DNA from 2 places in the Clostridium sp. CM042 genome. Region 1 is predicted to be linked to the other one. Evidence: a T-box and tRNA genes for the amino acid it is inferred to sense, from the RefSeq annotation. Region 1 holds a T-box; the other holds one or more tRNA genes.
The links. The T-box of region 1 lies ahead of thrS (threonine--tRNA ligase). A T-box ahead of a tRNA ligase gene usually reads a tRNA of that ligase, here a tRNA-Thr.
Positions count from the first base shown of each region.

Region 2: it has a tRNA-Thr gene. The T-box ahead of thrS (threonine--tRNA ligase) is inferred to sense a tRNA for this amino acid. The anticodon was not compared.

Region 1 is NZ_CM143646.1:1,241,780-1,245,999, forward strand. Features, by position in the region: gene thrS (threonine--tRNA ligase) at 180-1,949, opposite strand; T-box leader at 1,989-2,215, opposite strand; gene ACWJJ7_RS05830 (zinc ribbon domain-containing protein) at 2,337-2,486, opposite strand; gene ACWJJ7_RS05835 (PTS transporter subunit IIBC) at 2,666-4,220, shown strand, end outside.
Region 2 is NZ_CM143646.1:2,537,431-2,541,650, reverse strand. Features, by position in the region: gene ACWJJ7_RS12055 (C40 family peptidase) at 1-694, opposite strand, end outside; gene ACWJJ7_RS12050 (hypothetical protein) at 1,203-1,361, shown strand; tRNA gene ACWJJ7_RS12045 (tRNA-Thr) at 1,962-2,037, opposite strand; gene ACWJJ7_RS12040 (TM2 domain-containing protein) at 2,057-2,383, opposite strand; gene ACWJJ7_RS12035 (hypothetical protein) at 2,529-2,906, opposite strand; gene ACWJJ7_RS12030 (ParM/StbA family protein) at 2,909-3,964, opposite strand.

The DNA.
Region 1 (4,220 bases):
TGATGGAATGCTTAGTAACACTACTCCAATTGCAGTAGGAATATATTTGATAACCACAAGTGCGTTCAACTTTTTAGAAGAACTTGTTTTTAGAATATATATGAGAAATTTAAAAACTGAAAATTAATAAATATTAGAAAAATCCTGCTAACTTATTTTATTAGCAGGTTTTTTTACTATTAATCATCTAGCCTTTTACTATCGACCTCCTGTATGATTCTTGAAATAAAGTCCTCCAGTAAGCAATTGCCCTCATCACCATTCTTTCTACTTCTAAGGGATATACTCGCTGAGTTTTGTTCTTTTTCACCAACAACAATAATATATGGCAATCTTTCGCTTCGGGCCTCTCTAATTTTATAGCCTATTTTTTCTGCTCTACCATCTAAACTAACCCTGATATTATTTTCTTCCAGTTTATTTACTACAGCTTTTGCATAATTATTATACTGCTCCGATATAGGTAGTATTTTAACTTGAACAGGTGATAGCCATGTTGGAAACTTTCCTGCAAAATGTTCTATCAAAATGCCAATAAATCTTTCTATACTACCAAAAATTACTCTGTGTATAACAATTGGTCTGTGCTTTTCTCCGTCACTGCCAATATATTGAAGATTAAATCTTTGAGGAAGCTGCAAATCTAGTTGTATAGTTCCACATTGCCATTCCCTTCCTATACTATCTTCTAAGTGAAAATCTATTTTAGGCCCGTAGAATGCTCCGTCCCCTTCATTTATCTTAAATTCCATGTTCATTTCCGTGAGCGCGCCCTGAAGTGAGCTTTCTGCTAATTGCCACTCTTCATCACTTCCCATAGAATTTTCAGGTCTTGTTGAAAGTTCTACTCTATATTTAAATCCAAACCTTCCATAAACTTCATTTATAAGTTTAACTACACCCTTTATCTCTTCTTTTATCTGCTCCGGCAGCATGAATATGTGAGCATCATCCTGTGTAAATGCTCTAACCCTCATAAGCCCATGCAAAGCTCCAGATAGTTCATGTCTATGCACCTTTCCTAGTTCTCCAGCTCTTATTGGTAGATCCCTGTAAGAGTGAGCTTCTGATTTATATACAAGCATTCCTCCTGGACAGTTCATTGGTTTTATAGCGAATTCTTCTTCGTCTATATTGACAGTATACATATTTTCTTTATAGTGAGACCAATGCCCAGATGTTTCCCAAAGTTCCTTGTTTAATATCATAGGTGTTTCTATCTCAACATACCCAGCCTTATTATGAAGTTCTCTCCAGTACTCAATTAACTTATTTTTTAAAACTACGCCATTAGGGAGAAAGAATGGAAAACCTGGTCCTTCATCCATTAAAGCAAATAACTTTAGCTCTTTCCCGAGTTTTCTATGATCCCTTTTCTTCGCTTCTTCAAGCATATTCAAATATTCATCAAGTTCGCTTTTCCTCGCAAATGCCGTTCCGTATATTCTTTGAAGCATTTTATTTTTTTCACTACCCCTAAAGTAGGCCCCTGCAACTGATAATAGTTTGAAGGCTTTTACCTTTGAAGTTGATAATACATGAGGCCCTGCACAGAGTTCTATAAAATCTCCTTGCTTAAAGAAAACTAATTCTTCCCCTTCTGGCAAATCATTAATGAGTTCTATTTTATAAATTTCTCCCTTATCTTCCATAAGCTTTAAAGCTTCTCCCCTAGAAATCACTGATCTCTCGAGTCTTAAGTCTTCCTTAACTATTTTTCTCATTTCTTCTTCTATTTTCTCAAGCATATCCATAGTAAAGGGTTCTTCCACATCAAAGTCATAATAAAATCCATTATCTATTGCAGGCCCTATAGCCAATTTAACATTCGGATACAATCTTTTTACCGCCTGAGCAAGTATATGAGATGTGGTGTGCCTAAGTGCCCTTTTTCCTTCTTCTTCATTAGAATTTATTACACTGCCGTCTTTTATTACAACTTTTAACATGAATATTCCTCCTTCAAAAAATAATAAACCCGTCCCAAAATAAGGGACGAGTTTTATCGCGATTCCACCCAAATTACAGAAGGCTTAGTTTAAAATCACCTCTGTCACTCAATACCGCTAACGCCGGTCTGCGGAATTACCTACTTAAGTTCAATAATCAACTCGGAGGTGGTTTTCAATAGTGCTCGCTTAAGAAACTTTTCAGCCGGTGAGTTTCTCTCTCTTTGAACAGTATACTATCTACTTTTCCTCTTCACAGTTTTTAATTTAAAATTAGTATATTCCAAAGCGTCTTCATTGTCAATATGTGTTATAATTATTATAATATGTGTATTTCATATACAAGTGATTATTTATATATTATATCCTAAAATTTTAACAACATTCTTACGATCCCAAATCTTTTAAACCTTGTTTAAGTATGTTTTCACTCGCATTTTCATCTCTTTGATGTACAACTCCACATTCTACACATACCCATTTTTTTATACTTAAATTCTTAATTTCTTTATTTTTATATCCACAATCGCTACATATTTGACATAACCTATTTTGAAATTTATTTTAATATTTCATTGACAATATTTTCACTATGAAATATACTCTAATAAAGAGGGCAAACGTTTGCACAAACTAAGATTAATATAAAGATACAATTGTGTATTGAAATTTTTATAAATACATACGTATTAAATCAATAATGGAGGTAATTGGATATGGTTAAGAACAAATCAAAAATAATTTCATTCGATTTCTGGCAAAAATTTGGTAAGGTATTATTAGTGGTGGTTGCAGTTATGCCTGCAGGTGGCCTAATGATTTCATTAGGCGTAGTTATAGGATTAATGGCACCTAATGTCTCATTTGTGCAAACGTTATCTCAAGTCGTGGGAGGTATAGGTTGGGCAATAATCGGTAATTTAGGGATATTATTTGCTATAGCTATTGGTGGATCTTGGGCTAAGGAACGTGCCGGTGGAGCATTTGCAGCACTTATTGCATTTATTTTAATAAATAAAATTACTGGTAATGTATTTAATATTACCAATGAGATGCTCACTGATGCACATGCAACAGTAACTTCCTTAACAGGTCAGCATCTTTTGGTTAAAGATTACTTTATTTCTGTTCTTGGATCCCCAGCATTGAATATGGGAGTATTTGTTGGTATTATATCAGGTTTTCTTGGAGCAGTTTTATTTAATAAGTATTATAACTATAATAAATTACCAAATGCACTTGCATTCTTTAATGGTAAACGATTTGTACCATTCGTTGTTATAGCAGGCTCCAGTGTTGTTGCACTTATATTTGTTATAGTTTGGCCATTTGCTCAATCAGTTATAAATGGATTTGGCAAATGGATTGCAACATCACAAAATACTGCACCATTTATCTCACCCTTTATATATGGTACACTTGAGCGTCTATTACTACCTTTTGGACTTCATCATATGATTACAATACCAATAAATTATACAGATCTTGGTGGAGCATATAAAGTATTAACTGGAGCTAATGCAGGTAATCTTATACTTGGGCAAGATCCGCTTTGGCTTGCATGGGTTACTGACTTAGGTAACTTAAAATCATCTGGAGATATGGGTGCATACAATAACTTACTTGCAACAGTTCATCCAGCACGTTTTAAAGTTGGCCAAATGATTGGCGGAGCTGGCTCCTTAATGGGTGTTGCGCTTGCTATGTATAAAAGTGTAGCTAAGGAAAAACGAGCAAAATATAAATCAGTATTTTTTTCAGCAGCCATTGCAGTTTTCTTAACAGGTGTTACTGAACCATTAGAATTCATGTTTATGTTTGTTTCACCAATATTATATGGTACTTATGCAGTTATGCAAGGATTTGCATTTATGTGTGCGGACATATTTAATCTTCGAGTTCACAGTTTTGGTGTTATAGAGCTTGTAGCACGTATACCGATGATTGTAAAGGCAGGAATTATAGGTGATCTTATAAGATATGTACTAGTGACGGTCGTATTTTTCTGCATAAATTATGTTGTATCTAAATTTATGATCGAGAAATTTAATATAGCAACTCCAGGCCGTAACGGAAATGAAATTGATATGGAATCTAGTTCGATAGATTCTACTGTAAATCAAAAAGTTGATGTTAGTAAGAAAGGAAGTCAAGCTGAAGCTATTATTGGATTACTTGGAGGAAATGAAAATATTGTAGATGTGGACGCATGTATGACCCGTCTTCGTGTAACAGTTAAAGATAATTTATTAGTTGCAGAAGAAAAGGAAT
Region 2 (4,220 bases), 1.3 Mb from region 1:
ATGTTTTAGCTATATATCCCCATTGTCCGTTATACTTGATTTTATAGAAATCATTTTGTGTTCCATATAAATCCACTTTTGCATTTATTTTTATTGCGCCCATAATATTGTTACCCATAGACGCCGTTTTTCTTACATTTAAACTTGATGCTGTAATATAACCAATTCCAGTAGTCACACTGCTTGTACTATCTGTATTTGTGCTTGTATCCTGTCCTGTTGCAGCCTTCACATATTGCTCACTTACATAACCTGTTTTGCCACCATAATTTATCTTATAAAAACCGTTTGATTTTTCATACATTGTCACTTTAGTTCCGCGTGTAATAACATTAGCAACAGAATAATTTATTCCAGATCCAGATCTTACATTTAAATAGTCTGTTGTTATTATTCCTGCAGTCCCCGCTCCATTTATTGTACTTGTAGAACCAGACGTATTTGACGATAATTTTATATATGAGCTATGTACATATCCAGTTTGTCCTTTATAATTTATTTTATAGAATTCACCTTCTTTACCAAGTGTCTCTACCGCCGTATTTCTCGCAAGAGAAGCTATAATCGATGATGAAATTGATGATTTTTGCCTGACACGTAATGAACTTGCAGTCACCGTTCCATTGTCCGCGAATACAACATGTGAACCCGCCATAGTTAATAACATTGCTATAAAAGCTACTCTCTTTTTCATATACTACCTCCTATATTTTAGATGAATATAAATTATTGAAATATGTAAATTATTTCTAATGTAAATATTTTATTTTTTTCTCCTAGAGTTTTGCTTGCATATTTATTCTCTGCAATATTTTCCAGGAAATGTTTTGAACGTTAGCTTGTCTACTTATTATAACTAGTACTATGAATATGTTTACATCAATCTTCCCCTTTAACTTGACACTAACACAAATGGCATAAATTTTCACTTTTTTTATATAATACCATTGTAACAGAAAGTAATAATTTTTTATATACATATAATTTATAAAAAATCACTGATTTTCATGATTCTTACCTAAATTTCACTTATTAAGTCAAATAAAATGAGAATGTAATTATACAAATAATCCTTATACTTTCCGATTTAAATTCTATGGTAATATTTGTCAATATGTATTATAATTATTATTGTGTTACAACATTCTATTTAGCATACATAAGCTTATTTTATGTAACACAAATCTTGCGAGGTGATAATTATGCCCAGAGGAAGAAAGAAAATTGAAAATTCTAAAAGCGAATTGATTCATGTAAGAATAAGTGAAGACATATCAAACTCTTTAGAAAGTTTCTGCAAGGCAAGCAATATAAAAAAGAGTGAAGGAATAAGACTCCTCCTTGAAAGTATTCTGAAATAAATGCTACACTAAAAAAGTAGTTAAGATATAACTCTCAACTACTTTTTTGCTATGCTTTTAAACCATCACCTGCGGTGCTGCAACAGCTCAGCAGGAGCTGCATTAACGTCTTCAGAAGGAGATTTATACCCCCGCTGAAGTTTTATCTTTGCTATGGTATGTAACTCCCATTTATATAAGTAGGAGACTTACCTTCTGGAATGTCGTTAAAAGTTCTTGCCACAAGCAACGATTCGTTTGTTACCTTTTATTAATTTACTTTTATCTATTCCAACTTTCACTTTTATCTTTTTCATTTACATTCAACCTCACCTTATATATAATTACACTTCTAGTACTAATAAAACACGATTATTTCCTCTTATTTATTCTGTCTATCAGTATTATTACCCAATATATGTAATATTAATCAATCCGTTAAATATAAAAGCCTGAAGATAGATTTCTCTACCCTCAAGCTGCGTTTTACTATATTTCTATTCATTTACTATGCCACTTTATAACCCACCGTCTGCCTACTTTAGCTATGCTGAACGTACAAAAAAGCACCAGCAGTTATGCCAGTGCTTAAAAAAAAGCTTTGTTTTCATGTTACAAACTTGGAGCTGAAAAAGGGAGTCGAACCCTCGACCTACGCATTACGAGTGCGTTACTCTACCAACTGAGCTATTTCAGCATATACAAAACGATTTAAACTAATACCTATATAGATTTTTATTTAGTTGTAATCCATTTATATCTTTAAATGAATTAGTAGCAATCAAAATAATATCAACTAACACCCATATTCCAAAACCACCAAAGGTTAAAATCATTAAAATTCCCGTACCTATTTTACCTACATAAAATCTATGAATACCAAATGCGCCAAGAAAAATACACAGCAATAAAGCAACTAACCAGTTTTTTTCACTAATAATCCGTTCACCAGTCGTATTAGGTTGAATTAATAAATTAATCCCACATATTTTACAAAAATTAGAGCTATCTTCATTTTGAGATCCACAACTAGGACAGAACATTAAATCACCCTTTTTAGCTTATTTTAAATGACTTTCTTATATTTTATCATATGTGGTATCATTTTACTATATGTATGAAATAAGTGTTTTTAAAATAAAATGAATTCTTAAAAGTAAAAAGGAGTGGCGAAGACGCCACTCCAAGCTATAACGACATATCTTTCACACAATTAAGTTTTTTCATATAATCACTTTCAACAGAATCTATCTCTCTCTCATTTGATTTTTTAACAATAACTGCATCGTTAATTTGTGGAATTGAGTTTGGCATAGCACCTTTAAAAAGCTCTCCAACTATATTACCTATATAATCTTTAACTTCAGGGTTATCTAAAATATTTGCAATATCTACTGTATCTAGCTTCTTAACTTTATTGCCGTAGTCCCTGTAAAATCTCAGAGCCTGCTTTATAAGTTTAGAATTATTAATACCTTTCTTCTCCATATTGCTCACATAATTAATTAAGTCTTTATCTGTTTCCTCTCCTAAATTTGATGATACAGTTTTACGGAGTGCTCCCATACTTATTGACCTGCTACTGTCGTTGCAGCAACTTCTTTATTTCCATCTAAGTATTCAAGTACTAACAATTCTTTATATCTTTCAGCGAACAGTATAGCATTTGCACATTGAGGATTTTTATTGTCTATAAGTTTTGGCTGAGTTTTCATGAACTCAGTTTGTAAATATTCTAATAGTAACTGCGCAGGCCCTCCTATTATTCTTATATCTTTACAAGTATTTGGTTTAAAAGAGCTATTAATTGAACTTATTGCTTTCTCCACGTATGGTTTTAACACTAGATCTTTAATGTCTTTTAATACATTTGCTTCCCCAAAAGGTAGTTCGTCATCTTCTAAATATTCGATAGCATCTGATATATCATAATTACCATCAGATCCGTCAGCAGAGTTGAACTTAGTGAGTAACGCTTCTATTGTTGGCTCAAATCCATGTTGTGCAAAACTACTAGCCTTAGTCATTCCAAGCACCTTGTTACCGAATTCATCTTTCTCATATTTCCAATGAGATACATCTAAAGTACCACCACCAAAGTCAAGTAATAACATTGGATAAGTAAATGTTTCCATGGTTTCAGCGCTTAATGTACCTCCTTGTTTAAATACTTGTACATCTAATATTTCTATATCATATGTTATATTATTTATTGTTATAGACTGCTTTTCCATCTTCTTTATTTCATTTTTAAGTGGAATACTGTGATCTATATAATATTCTGCTGGAAGTCCTACAGCGAGTCTTACTTTTATTTTAGTTTCCCCCTTAAAACTTAGTGCAATAGCGTTAAGCAGATTCAACTTATAATGCTCGGACATGTATTTATTAGATTCCATGTTAAGCTTGCCTTCTTTATTACCTACGGTGTATAACTTTCCATTCCAAGTGATGTTACTTATTCCAGTAGCCCTAGAACCATGCTTGCTTACAGCAGAGACTCTACTAGCAAAAGTTACATTGGTACTTGTTTTTGTAAATGTATTTCCTATGTCAACAGTTAGTACAGATGCTAGCGCTTTCTTTAATACAGGATACTTTTTTGATATTTCTGTTAAGTTCATTTATTTTTCCTCCTAAATTTTTCTAATTATTCCTTATTGTTATATATTCTATATTATGTATCAATATCCTTCTTTTGTAATAAAATATTTATATATATATTTATAAACCTATTTATAGATGTTTGTCTACATCCTTGTAAATATAGATAGATATATCTATATATATATCTATCTACAAATGTAAACATATATATATCCACATTAAAGAAAATATCCTTAATAGCTCACTAGTCATATCAACCTCTCCCACACTATA